2 regions of the Thauera mechernichensis genome follow, and region 1 is predicted to be linked to the other one. Evidence: predicted binding sites of a transcription regulator. Region 1 holds the regulator's gene; the other holds the start of a gene.
What was found. Region 1 encodes FliA, which starts transcription of late flagellar genes. Its sites were predicted from a motif close to CTAAAGTTNNNNNNNNNNNNGCCGNTA; they were not measured.
Positions count from the first base shown of each region.

Region 2: motA (flagellar motor stator protein MotA) is a predicted target of FliA. The motif match lies at 2,457-2,483, and genes of this name have one in related genera.

Region 1 covers NZ_JARQZE010000002.1:273,094-280,052, reverse strand. Annotated here, with positions in the region: gene P7F68_RS04195 (methyl-accepting chemotaxis protein) at 1-1,177, opposite strand, end outside; gene P7F68_RS04190 (PAS domain-containing protein) at 1,260-1,802, opposite strand; gene motD (flagellar motor protein MotD) at 2,010-2,843, opposite strand; gene P7F68_RS04180 (flagellar motor protein) at 2,857-3,597, opposite strand; gene P7F68_RS04175 (RNA polymerase sigma factor FliA) at 3,644-4,411, opposite strand; gene P7F68_RS04170 (MinD/ParA family ATP-binding protein) at 4,537-5,325, opposite strand; gene flhF (flagellar biosynthesis GTPase FlhF) at 5,327-6,826, opposite strand.
Region 2 covers NZ_JARQZE010000021.1:20,119-27,077, forward strand. Annotated here, with positions in the region: gene P7F68_RS17885 (putative bifunctional diguanylate cyclase/phosphodiesterase) at 1-1,318, shown strand, start outside; gene flhD (flagellar transcriptional regulator FlhD) at 1,463-1,780, shown strand; gene flhC (flagellar transcriptional regulator FlhC) at 1,791-2,354, shown strand; gene motA (flagellar motor stator protein MotA) at 2,545-3,399, shown strand; gene motB (flagellar motor protein MotB) at 3,476-4,480, shown strand; gene P7F68_RS17910 (chemotaxis protein) at 4,574-5,542, shown strand; gene P7F68_RS17915 (chemotaxis protein) at 5,552-6,505, shown strand; gene cheY (chemotaxis response regulator CheY) at 6,547-6,945, shown strand.

The sequences.
Region 1 (6,959 bases):
ACCAGTGGCCGAGCCGGCACGTGCGCGCCGTCACCGAGACCTCCTCGACGCGCTCGCGTCCGCCGCTCTCCACCGCGACATGGGCGTTCTGCATGTAGATGATGTGGTCGACCTTGACCAGCGTGCCGAAGACTCGCTCGCGGGCAGTACCGATCAGGCGGATGGTCTCGTCGGCTGACTGGGCCACGTCGGCGAACCCATCGGCAAAGAGCCTCACACGGTCGGTGACCTCTGCAACCTGGCCGCTGACCCCACCTGTCTGGTCGACCATCTCATCCACGCAGGCGCGCAGGCTGCGTACGACCTTGCCGATCTCCTCGGTGGCCTGGCGCGTACGATCCGCGAGCTTGCGCACCTCGTCGGCAACGACGGCAAAGCCGCGACCGACCTCTCCGGCGCGGGCTGCCTCGATGGCTGCATTGAGCGCGAGCAGGTTCGTCTGCTCGGTAATCTCGGAGATGAGCTTCACCGTGTGGTCGATCTCCCGGCTCGAGGCACCCAACTCCCCCGCCGCACTCCCCATGCGCTGCATCCGGCCATGCATCGAGGTCATGGTGGCGCGCAGGTCGGCCACCGTCTCGCTGCTGTCACGCGCCCCCCGGCCATTGCGCTCCGCAATGTCGAGCACGTCGCTCATCAGCTCGGACACGTTGAGCATGTCGTTCTGGTTGATCCTGAGGTTCTTGAACAGCGAGCCGGCGTTCATCTCGTGCAGGTTGGCCGACAGGCGGTTGCGCCGTGAGAACTCGTCCGCCTTGAGCATGGCCTCGAGCGCGTGATTGATCTCGTGTTCGGAGCGGCCGAAATCGCCCGGCATGCCCATCGGCATCGCCGGACGGGTAAAGTCGCGCCGTGCTGCGCGCTCGAAGCAGTTCGACACATCCTTGAAATAGGTTTCGACCACATCCATGAGGTCGTTGAAGTTCCACGCAACGTGGCCGATCTCGCCCAAACCCGAGACATTGGTGATGCGATGGTGGGTATTGCCCTGGCGCGCCGCTACGATCGCCTCGTTGAGGCGGGTCACCGCGTCCAGCGTACGGCGGTGATGCACGAAGGAAAACACGACGTAGGCCAGCGTCCCCAGCGGCAGCAAGGTGTTGAGGACGTTCCAGCCCGACGTCCATACATTGAAGCCAGCCAGCATCCAGACGGTGCCGATGTAGATTGCACACATCAGGGTGAACTGCTGCGACGCAAATAGCCGCCCGCGGCTGGTCCCGCTCGTTTGTGCGAGAACTCTCGTGCTGCTCATCGACTCACTCCCCGTTCTTCAGGTGGCGCTTGTAGCAATCGAGCACGAAGGCCTCGTAGCTCGTGCTGCGGGCCTCGAGCTGACGCGTGAGCCAGGCGATCGAGGCATCCGGCGCATCCTTGGCGCCGGCGCGGGCCTCGATTGCGCACATCTCGCGATACAGCGGCTCGATCTCCCGTATCGCGCCGGTCGGCGCCTGCCGGCGCACCGAGTAGTAGCCGATCAGCCGGCCGTCGGAATGGTCGGGCGTGACGTTCGCGAACACCCAGTAGTAGGCGCCATCAGCGGTGATGTTCTTGACGAAGCCGAACCACTCGCGGCCTTCGCCCAGGGTTTTCCAGAGCAAGCGGAACGCGCCACGCGGCATGTCGGGATGACGGATCACGTTGTGCTGCTTGCCAAGCAGTTGCCGCTCCGAAAAATTGGCAACACGCATGAAGACGCGGTTGGCATAGGTGAGGATGCCCTTGACGTCGGTCTTGGAGACGATGATCTCATGCGCATCGAAACGCACCTCTCGATCCACCGGGATAATGCCGCTCTTCATTCAGGTACGACTCCAGGAAGCAGGACGCGGGCAAACCAGTCGCAACGCATGCAGCGAGGGCCTGCGAGTGCAGGTCCAGGCCATACGCCGCATGGCCGTATCATCGCTCATATCGGCCTGCCAGCGACCAACTTGAGGGCGCCTGCGAACATGTCCTGCTCCCTGGAGGCGGCCTGCAAGCTGAGGCGTGCGGCGTTGCCCGGCGGCTCAGAATCCGTCGGGCAGGATCGAGCGAATCGGATCGCCCGCAGGGATGCTGGCCGGCCGCGGATCGGGGGCGACGTCGGCCGTCCTCGACTCGATCAGGATCGTCACCCGCCGATTGCGGCCACGCTCTTCTTCCGTGCTGTTGCCGGCGACAGGGCGCTGGTCCGCGTAGCCCGCCACCGTCAAGCGATCGGGCTGCACGCCACTGTCGATGAAGAGCCGCGCCACCGTGGATGCACGCACCGCCGAAAGCTCCCAGTTGGACGGAAAGCGGAACGTACTGATCGGCACTGCATCGGTATGGCCCTCGACGGTGATCGGAAACCCCGCCGGCGCCAGCACCTGGGCAACGGCCCGCAGCGCATTGACCGCCTGCGTGCCGAGCGCTGCATCGCCGGGTGCGAACAACAGGCTGGCGTTGATCTCGACGCTGACGCCGAATGCCCCTTCGGTGACGTTGACCTGGCCGGCCTGCGTCAACGGGTTGAGCACGCGCCGGATGTCGTCCGCCATGTTGCGCATGCGCTGCGCCATCTCCCGGCGCCGGACCTCGGCCTGCGGATCGACGGCCGGGACGGCCTGCGCAGTGACCGGTCGGGGTGGCACCACGGTGACCTGGGGCAGCGCGATCTGCTCGCTGCTGTCGTTGACGGTGACGTTGCGAAACGCCTGGACGAGCGAATCGGACAGCACACGATACTTGCCCTCGTTGATCGAGGACAGCGAATACATCACCACGAAGAAGGCAAACAGCAGCGTGATGAAGTCGGCATAGGAGACCAGCCAGCGCTCGTGGTTGTCATGTTCTTCGTCGAGCTTGCGCCTGCGCCGCATGGCCGCCCCGCCCTCAGACGACGTAGCCCTGCATGCGGCTGGCGATGATGCGTGGATTGTCGCCGTTGGCAATGCCGACCAGCCCGTCGATGAACATCTCGCGCTGGGTCGTGAGGGTGATGATATGGGCCACGAGCTTCTTCGCAATCGGCAGGAACACCAGGTTCGCGAAGCCGACGCCATAGATCGTCGCGACGAAGGCCACGGCAATGCCGGCGCCGAGCCGTGACGGATCGGAAAGGTTCTCCATCACGTGGATCAGGCCCATGACTGCGCCCAGGATGCCAATGGTGGGGGCGTAACCGCCGGCCGCTTCCCACACCCGCGCGGATTGGCGCAGCTGCCCTTCCCAGACGCCGACCTCGACTTCCAGTATCTCGCGCAGACGGTTGGGCTCGACACCGTCGACGAGCAGCTGCAGCCCCTTGCGCATGAAGGGGTCGGACAGCCTCTCGATCTGGTTCTCGAGCGTCAGCAGCCCCTCCTTGCGCGCAACATGGCTCCAGTTCTCGACCTGCTCGATGACCGCCTGGGCGCTCATCGCCGGCGGAACGAACACCCAGCGCGCCATGCGCATGCCTTCGACGAAGCTGCGCAGCGGGCTCTGCAGCATCACCGCACCCAGCGTGCCGCCGATCACGATCAGGAAGGCCGTGGGCTGCACCAGCGAGGATATATGCCCGCCCTCTAGCACCTGGCCGATCACGATGGCCGCAATGCCGAGCGTCAGGCCGACGAGGCTGATCTTATCCATGATGAGGCGTCAAGATACGCACACGCATCCTTGTCAGGGCTTGTGTTCAGTTGGCCGCCTTCTTGGGCGGTCGCCCGCGTCGGCGTTGTGGTGGCAGCGTGGAGCTGCCTTCGAAGAGCCCCGCACGCAGGCGCGCCACGGCCTGGCCGTGCAACTGGCAGACCCGCGACTCGGTCACGCCGAGAACCGCACCGATCTCGCGCAGATTGAGCTCTTCGTCATAATACAGGGCCATCACCATCTGCTCGCGCTCGGGCAACGCGCAGATCGCGTTGACCAGGCGTTCGCGCATCTCGCTGTCCTCGAGCAGGTCGAGCGGATTGCTGTCCGTGGCGGCCAGGTGACGCTCGAGGAAATCGTCGTCCTCGTCGCGGTTGAAGTCCTCGAGATAGACGAGCTGGTGGCCGCGTGCCTCCTGCAGCATGCGCTGGTATTCGTCGAGCGAGACCCCGAGCGACTCGGCAAGCTCCGTCTCCGAAGGCTGGCGGCCGAACTGCTGCTCGAGCGCATGGATCGCCGCCTCGATACGCCGCATGTCGCGGCGCAAACTGCGCGGCAGCCAGTCGTTCTCGCGCAAGCCGTCGAGCATGGCGCCGCGGATACGCTGCACCGCATAGGTCTCGAACTGGGCACCGAGGCCTTCTTCATAGCGGCCGAGCGCATCGAGCAGCCCCATGAGGCCGTTCTGGATGAGGTCATCCACATCCACGCTGGCCGGTAGCCGGGACATGAGCTGGAAGGCGATGCGCTTGACGAGCGGCGCATACGCTTCGATGAGGCTGCTCTTGTCGAGGTTGCCGTTGGCGTCGTACATCCATTCAACCTGTATCTTGGGACGACGCGAGCCCCTGCCCGCGCTGGCTCCGCTAACCGGAGGCGGTGATTTTCCCGCAGCGGGGGCGGGATTACCAGCGGGAATATTGAAAGCCATGACGGGACTCAGGCACGCATCACACGTGGTGCGCGTGCCATGGCATTGATACGACGCATGAATGCAGCGCCTGCGTCGCGCGAATTCCACTGCAGCGGCTGGCGCAGACCATTGGCGATGTCATCGCGTTCGACCTCGCCGAGCCAGGCCAGCGGCACACCGACATGTCGGCGCACGAGTGCTTCGAGCGTGGCGAAGAAGGCTTGCGCATCGCTGCGGTCGCGCGCCCGGCTGACGGCAACATGCACCGAACCTGCACCTGCCGAAGCCAGACCCTTGATCACCCGATAAGCCTCGGTCGCACCGCTCGCGCAGGCCTCTGCCACCACCAGCCGGCATGGCGCCGCATTGACGAAGGGCGACGGCTGTGCTGCCGCCTCGCCCGCGCCATGCACGAGGACGAAGCCCGCATGGCGGTGCAGCAAGCGAAGCGCCTCGACCAGGCAGGCACGGCGTGCATCGTCGAGCAGCGGCAAGGCCAGTGCGGCCGCCGCCACGGGCACCCGCCCCACCAGACCGGGCACCGGCTGCACCACCGCGGCAAGGGTCGTACGTCCGTCCAGGACCTGCAGCAGGTCCGTACCCTCGCCCGTACCCAGCACGCCGCCCAGGGCGTCCTGGCCCTGGGCCTCGTCCAGAATCAGCACGCGCTCGGCGCGGCCGGCCAGCCGATGCGCGGCGAGCACGGCCGTGTGGCTGCGCTGCCGGCCACACGCATACAGCGCCACCACCACCGGCGGCGCGCGGCGGAACAGGCGCCTGAGGCCTGCCGCCTGGTCTTCGCGTCCGTCGATCATGTCAGGCTCCCATGCCGGCTGCGGCGAGCAGCATGCCCGCCTCGTCGCCATCGAGGCGCCACGGCGACTCGCCCGCATGCTCGCGCAGCGCGCGGTGCAGCAAGTAGGCGCGATTGGGCAGGTGCAGATCCTCGGGCACACGCTGACCATTGGTCAGATAGCGGATGTCGAGCTCATGACGCACGGCCACGTCGAGCGCCGGCGCCAGCGCAGCGGACTCATCAACCTTGGTGAAGATGCAGCCGGCGAGGTCGTTGCCGGCGTAGGCGCGGACGACGTCGTCGAGCGTATCCCCGCGCGCGGTGGCGTTGAGCAGCAGCAGACGGCGCACGTCTCCGGCCGCCGACAGCATCGCCGCCTGCTCGCCGACCAGGCGATCGCGCTGGCTCATGCCCATCGTATCGATCAGCACCATGTGCTTGTTGCGCAGACCCGCCAGGGTCTGGCGCAGGTCGGCACCATCACGCACCGAATACACCGGCACCCCGAGGATGCGGCCATAGATGCGGAGTTGCTCCTGGGCGCCGATGCGGTAGCCGTCGGTGGTGATCAGGGCCAGCTTGCCGGCGCCATGGCGCACCACGCAGCGCGCCGCCAGCTTGGCCGTGGTCGTGGTCTTGCCCACCCCGGTCGGCCCCACCAGGGCGTACACGCCGCCGCGATCGAGCAGATCCTCGTCGGACGAGCGCGCGCGCATCATGCGGTCGAGCATGCTGCCCACGGCCTCGCGCGCTTCGGTGCGGCTCGCATCCTCGGGAACGGCCTCGACCAGCTTGCGCGCGATGGCCGCCGAGAACCCCGCCTCGAGCAGCTCGCCCAGCATCGCTGCGCGCGCAGGCGCGTGGCGCCGGGTCTCACCCCAGGCGAATCCGGCCAGCTGACGCTCGATCATGCCGCGAATGCCGGCCAGTTCGGACATCAGCCGGGCGTTGGTCTCCTGCAATTCGCGCACACGTGCGCCACCAAACTCGTCGCCCTGCGCCGCCGCACGGGTGACCGCCGGCGCACTCGCCTGATCGCTGCGACCGCGCGCCGATGCCGACCGCAGCACGGCTTCGCGGCCACGCATGGCGTAATCGGCGGTCTCGATCCGCGGCGGGTTGAACGGGCGCACCACCGGGCCGGCGCTCTCCGCGCTCGGCTCCGCACGCTGTCCGCCGCGCGCCGCCGAGCGCGCTGCGCTCGCCGCCAGGGCAGACAGACTGACCTGGAAATCGCCTTCATCGGCCAAGGGGGCGGACGCACGCTGAACGGCCTCGGCCTGGAGGCGGGAACCGGACGCAGACTCGTCCGCCACCCTGCCCTGGCCACCGCTGCGCGCACCCATCGTGGCGCGGTTGGCTGCCTGCAGCGCACCGACGGCGTCGCCGGGCAGGGCAAGAATCTCGACGCCGCCGTCGACCGCACGGTTCGACAACACGATCGCATCGGGACCGAGCGCCTCCTTCAGAGCGCGAAGGGCTTCACGGGCGGTAGGGGCAAAGTAGCGTTTGACGTTCATGGCGGTTCTCCCGGCGGTCGATGTCGACCACTGCTTGATGGGAATTATCGCCACACCCCGTCAATGCCCAGGGGCCGAATAAAGCGGCTTTACCCCGTCTATTCGGACCTCACTGCGCGCGCCGCGCGATACC
Region 2 (6,959 bases), on a different contig from region 1:
CGCGGTACGCCGGATCCGCGAGCTGAGCTTGTTCGACCACGGCAGCATGCTGCCGAACAAGGTCAATTTTCTCGCTCGCGTGGCTGACTGGATGGCGTGTCGCCGTCGTGGCGCGGGGCGGGCGGCTGCGGCCATGTTCGTCATCGATGTCGACCAGTTCATGCGCGTCAATCTGGGTTACGGCTACGGTGCCGGTTCCGAAATCCTGCTCGAGCTCGGTCGCCGCCTCGCCGCGATCGTGCCCGCGCAGGGCGTGCTCGCGCGCCTCGAGGGCGACTTGTTCGGCGTGTTCGTTCCGGGCGTCGTAGATGAGGGGCAGGCCGAGTTCACTGCGCGCTGGTTGTTGCGCGCGGTGGATCGGCCGTTCGCGTCGCCGCGGGGAGCGCTGCGACTGACGGCGAGCGTCGGGATCGTCCTGTTCGACGATGCCGCGGACCAGGCAGCGGATGTGCTCACTCAGGCCGAGCTGGCGCTCGCCGAGTGCAAGCGTGCCGGCGGTAACCAGTTGCGCATACACGCTGCAGGCATGAGTCGGTCCTCGCTCGAGGCCTTTGCCCTCGAACTTGACCTGCGGGCTGCGCTCGAGCGCGAGGAGTTCAGGCTGCACTACCAGCCGATCGTCGGCGCATCCAGTTGTCACGCGCGCGGTGCCGAAGCCTTGCTGCGCTGGCAGCATCCTGAGCACGGCTTGCTGGAGCCCGATCGCTTCGTCCCGATAGCGGACCGGACCGGACTGATCGTCGACATTGGCGGCTGGGTGCTCGCCCAGGCCTGCCTGCAGGGCGCGCGCTGGCGCAAGGAGGGGGTCGAGGGCTTCGAGATGTCGGTCAATGTGTCCGCCGTACAGTTCGCGCGTCCCGGCCTGCTCGCGCAGGTGGAGTGTGCACTTGCCCAGAGCGGGTTTCCGCCGTCCGCGCTGATCCTGGAGATTACCGAGAGCTCGCTGATGAGTGACACCGGGCACGCCGAACAATGCCTGCGGGCATTGAAGACGCTTGGTGTGCGCATCGCCATTGACGACTTCGGTACCGGTTACTCTTCGCTTGCCTACCTGCGCCGACTGCCCATCGACGTGATCAAGATCGATCGCGAGCTGATCGGCGAGGTCGATCGCGACAATGATGCTGAAGCCATCGTGCGCGCAGCACTGGCGATGGCGCATAGCCTGCGCTTGAAGGTGGTTGCCGAAGGCGTCGAGACCGCCGCGCAGGAGATTCTGCTGCAGGCCTCATGCTGTGATTCGCTTCAGGGTTTCCGCTATGGACGGCCCGCGGTGCCGGCAGCATTCAGGTTTGGCTCGCTGACGCCGGACCGGTGAGTGCGGGCTCCTTGCCTTTGCCGGTGTTGCGGCGAAGCCACGATGGGGCGTGATCGAATTGGCAAAATCGCGATTTTCAGGCTTGATGTTGCTGAGAATTTACTTTAAGTTGCAAACACTCATCCCTGAAGGGGATTGGATTTCATGGATCGACCAGACTATCAGGCCGAGATCCGCGAACTGAACCTTGCCTACCTGATGCTTGCCCAGCAGATGCTGCGCGGAGATCGGGCGACGGCCTTGTTCAGGCTCGGCATCAGCGACGCGCTGGCGGACCTGATCGAATCGATGTCGGCGGCAAAACTTGTGCGAATGGCCAGCAGCCAGATGCTGTTGCCGTGTTTTCGCTTCGACGATGCGCAACTTGCCCGACTGATGGCTGGCGAGGGGCGCGACGCCGTCAGTGCTGGTTTGCACGCAGCGATCCTCGCGGCGGGCAAGGCAGCGGAAGAGGCGGCCTGAGGAGGCCTAGATGAAGAACAAGACAGTGATCGAGGAAGCCGAGGACGTCCGGCGCGCGGTCGAGATGGTCCAGCTTGGCGCGCGCATGCAGATGCTCGAGGTCGAGACTCGTCTCAGCCGCGAAAAGCTGCTTCGGATCTACAAGGAAGTGCGCGGTGTGTCGCCGCCCAAGGGCATGCTGCCGTTCTCGACGGACTGGTTCATGACCTGGCAGCCCAATGTGCACTCGTCGCTGTTCATGGGCTTTCATCGCTTCTTCGTCGAGCGTGCCGGTGTGCGTGGGCTGGATGCCATCCTCAAGTCGTACAACCTCTACCTCGACCACATCGAGAGCTCGGCCATGGAGCCGGTGCTGAGCTTGACTCGGGCGTGGACGCTGGTGCGCTTCTTCGATGCCGACCTGCTGCAACTCAGTACCTGCACCTGCTGCGGTGGACGCTTCGTCGGCCATGCGCATGACCCGGTGCAGGGCTATGTCTGCGGCTTGTGCAACATGCCGTCGCGGGCGGGTTCTTCGCGCAAGAAGGCCACGCGCAAGGCCGTGTCCCGCACGCGAGTGGCTGTATCGGCTTGAGACCGTGCCCGCTGGCGGGCATTCCGGATATGCTTCATGGGCCGCGCTGGTAACACGCGGCCCATGTTTTTTTGGTGCATGCCTGCCTGATCGTGCGAGCCGTTCAAGTTTCGCGAGGTCGCGCCGATAAGTCGGTCACAGGTCGCGAGCCGAAGGTCGGCAGGCGTGGCCATACGCCCTGGAGTCACTGGTGTTCCTGATCATTGGATACGTTGTCGTGCTGCTGGCGTCGCTTGGGACCTATGCGATGCATGGCGACCTGCTCGCCTTGTGGGTGCCGCTCGAGTATGTCGCGATCTTCGGCCTGATGATCGGCGGCTTCATCGCCGGCAATGGCCCGAAGGCAATCAAGGCGACGCTCAAGGGCTTGCCGATGGCGCTCAAGGGGTCGCCGTACAACAAGGCGCTTTACGTCGATCTGCTTGCCCTGTTGTTCGAGATCCTGGCCAAGGTACGCAAGGAGGGCCTGATGTCGATCGAGAACGACATCGAGAACCCTGACTCCAGCCCGATCTTTTCCAAGTATCCGAGCGTGACCGCCGATCACCATGTGGTCGAATTCATGACCGACTACCTGCGCATGATGGTGGGTGGCAACCTCAATGCGTTCGAGATCGAGAACCTGATGGACATGGAGATCGAGACTCACCACCAGGAGGCGCATACGGCGCCGCACGTGGTCGCCAAGGTTGCCGACGCGGTGCCAGCCTTCGGCATCGTGGTGGCGGTTATGGGGGTGGTCAACGTGATGGGCTCGGTGGGCCAGCCCCCTGCTGTGCTGGGCAAGATGATCGGCGGTGCGCTCGTCGGTACCTTCCTGGGGATTCTCGTGTCGTACGGCTTTGTCGCACCGCTTGCCGGCCAGCTCGAGCAGAAGGTCGAGGAAGGGGGCAAGATCTACCAGGTCATCAAGGTGGTGCTGCTGGCGAGCATGAACGGCTATGCGCCGCAGGTCGCGATCGAGTTCGGTCGCAAGGTGCTTTACTCGACCGACCGCCCGGGCTTTGTCGAGCTCGAGCAGGAAATCAAGAACCGGAAGGGTTGAGTCCTATGCCTTCATCGGGTTCCGTCCCGCCTGAGTACTCACGCCGTCTTCAGGTTGGCGTGGTCTGGAGTGCGTGATGAGCGACGATACCCAGCAGCCAATCGTCGTCAAGCGCATCAAGAAGGGGGGTGGAGGCCACCATGGCGGTGCATGGAAGATCGCCTATGCGGATTTCGTGACCGCGATGATGGCTTTCTTCCTGCTGATGTGGTTGCTCGGTTCGACGGCCCAGGGAGATCTCGAGGGCATTGCCGATCACTTCCAGAACCCGCTCAAGCTGGCCATGGCCGGGGGCGAGGGGACGGGTGACAGCTCGAGCATCATCAAGGGCGGTGGCGAGGATCTGTCGCGCAAGGTCGGCCAGGTGCGGCGCGGAGACACGCCTAGCACGCGTGCGATCAACGTTGATGCCGCGCGTGCGCGCGTGAAGACGCCGGACGAGATGCGTGCCGAGGAGGCCCTCGAGGCGGCCAAGCGCCGTGAGCGTGCGCGGATGATCGATCTGAAGGGCAAGCTGGAGGCAATCATCGAGGCCAACCCATCGTTGCGCCAGTTCAAGGAACAGATCCTGCTCGACATCATTTCGGAAGGGCTCAGGATACAGCTCGTCGATGCGCAGAACCGTCCGATGTTCACGTCGGCCAGCGCCAATCTGCGTCCATATACCCGCGAGCTGCTGCGTGAGATTGCACGCGCCCTCAATGATGTCGACAACCGCATCAGCATGTCGGGGCATACCGACTCCGCGCAGTATGCGGGCGGGGAGCGCGGGTTTTCGAACTGGGAGCTGTCGGCCGATCGTGCCAATGCAGCGCGCCGAGAGCTGGTCGCCGGCGGGCTCGAGCCGGGCAAGCTGGTGCGCGTGCTCGGACTTGCCGACACCGCGCACCTGAACCCGGATGATCCCCTGGACCCGGCCAACCGTCGCATCAGCATCGTCGTCCTGAACAAGGCAGCGGAGGAGGCGATGCGGGCGCCTGGGCGGCAGATCGAGGTCGAGGGGGCGGGTGCGCCCGGTGCTCGCGAGCCGGATGGAGGGGACGCTGTCGTCAGTGATATCTTTGGCGCGCCGCTGCGTTGATGCACTAACCTAAAGTTAATCGAGCTGTAGCCGATACATCTTTCAAGGCAGCCGGCGCGGCGGCCTAAACCCAACCGGAAAGCGGAACAAGACATGTCCGAACTGCTCAAGAATATCGACGCCCGTACCCGGCTTGCGGGAACGAACAAGCTCGAGATCCTGCTTTTTACGCTGGGTGTCGACGCGCGAACGGGCCGAAGGGAGACCTTCGGTATCAATGTCTTCAAGGTCCGCGAGGTGATGCGCACGCCGCAGATCACGGCGGCGCCGGAGATGCCCGACGCCGTTAAAGGCATGGTCAGCCTGCGTGGTGCCCTGGTGCCGGTGGTCGATCTGGGGCGATATGGCGGCATCAGTGACGACAGTCCGCGCGAGATCATGATCGTCACCGAATACAACGGCCATACCCAGGGTTTTCTGGTGGAGGCCGTGGATACCATCCTCAGGCTGGACTGGTCGCAGATGCGAGTTCCCCCGGAGATGCTCACGGCCAGGCTCGGGGGGCTGGTGACGGCTGTGACCGAGCTCGCCGATGGCCGTCTGGTCATGTTGCTCGACGTCGAGAAGGTGTTGTCCGAAACCTCGAACTATGACGACGATATCGAGTTCCGTGACATCCGTCCCTTCCCCGGGGCCGAGAATCACGTCGTGTACTTCGCCGATGACTCCTCCGTGGCGCGTCGGCAGATCACCCAGACCCTGGACGCGATGGGGGTGCGGTACGTGGGCTCCGTGAATGGCCGCCAGGCTTGGGAAGAGCTGAACAAGGCCGCCATGCAGGCCGAGGCGACCGGGCGCAAGGTATCCGACCTCGTGAGCCTGATACTGACCGACGTCGAGATGCCGGAGCTCGACGGCTACATGTTGACGCGCCAGATCAAGGCCGATCGGCGTTTCGCCGGCATTCCGGTGCTCATGCATTCGTCGCTGTCGGGGATGTCGAACCAGCAGCTCGGGCATTCCGTGGGGGTCGACGAGTACGTGCCGAAGTTCGAGCCAGTGAAGCTGGCCGAGACGCTGGTGCGTCTCATGCGGGCGGCGGACAAGGATCAGGCGGATTGAGGAGGCAACATGCGAGAGCTGCAGAACGAAGAGAACGCGCTGTTCGATACCGTCGAGAAGCGCACCAGCCTGGCGGGCTCGAACCGGATGGAGATCCTCCTGTTTTCGCTGGGCACCAATGAGCACTTCGGCATCAATGTGTTCAAGGTGCGCGAGGTTTCCCAGACGCCCTTCATTACGCGTACCCCCAATATGCCGGCCGGCGTAGAGGGCCTGATTTCGCTGCGCGGTAACGTGATTCCCGTGCTTTCCCTGGGGCGCATCCTGGATCTCACCAAGCCCGGTGCCCCGCTGGGCGGGGCGATGATGGTGACCGAGTACAGCAAGCGCACGCTCGGGTTCCTGGTCGATTCGGTGGATCGCATCGTGCGGGTCGACTGGGAGAAGGTGCGGGCGCCGGAGAACGTATCGTCGTCCTCCCAGACCTTCATCACGGCGATTACCGAGCTTCCCGACGGTCGCTTGGTGTCGATCCTCGATGTCGAGACCATCCTCGCCAACACCTTTGGCGATGCGGTGGTCGGAAACATCGCGCCGATCAGCCATGGCCACGAATGCAGCGTCTTCTTCGTCGATGACTCCAGCGTGGCCCGGCGCAAGATCACCGAGGTCCTGGACAAGCTCGGTGTGCGGCACAAGCACGCGCAGAACGGCCTCGAGGCCTGGAACCGGCTGCAGGGCATCGCAACGCATGCGGACCAGGTTGGACGCCAGGTGATCGATGAGATCGACCTGATCCTGGTGGACGCAGAGATGCCGGAGATGGATGGCTACGTACTTACGCGCAACATCAAGGCGGATCACAGATTCAATGGCATTCCCGTCGTGATGCACTCGTCGCTGTCTTCGGACGCCAATCGCGCGATGGGCAAACGCGTCGGGGTCGACGCCTACGTGGCAAAATTCGACGCCGACGTGCTGGCCGAGACGATTCGGCCCATGTTGAATCGTGGCCGTCGCTGAACCAGAACGGCGCAGGCATAGAACCCCGGAGAACACAGAACATGGCCGACCCTAAAACCAAATTCCTTGTTGTCGACGACTTCTCGACGATGCGGCGCATTGTCCGCAATCTCCTCAAGGAGCTTGGATTCGCCAACGTCGACGAGGCAGAGGACGGTGCGGTTGCGCTGCAGAAGCTCAACAGCGGCTCTTTCGATTTCGTCGTGACAGACTGGAACATGCCCAACATGGATGGGCTGACTCTGCTCCAGACCATCCGGCGCACGCCGCACCTCAAGCACCTTCCCGTGCTGATGGTCACGGCCGAAGCCAAGAAGGAGAACATCATCGCCGCGGCCCAGGCCGGCGCGAGCGGGTATGTCGTCAAGCCCTTCACGGCGGTGACCCTGGCCGAGAAGCTGGAGAAGATCTTCGAGAAGATGGGCCAGAACTCGGCGTGAGCGCCGCCTTCGGT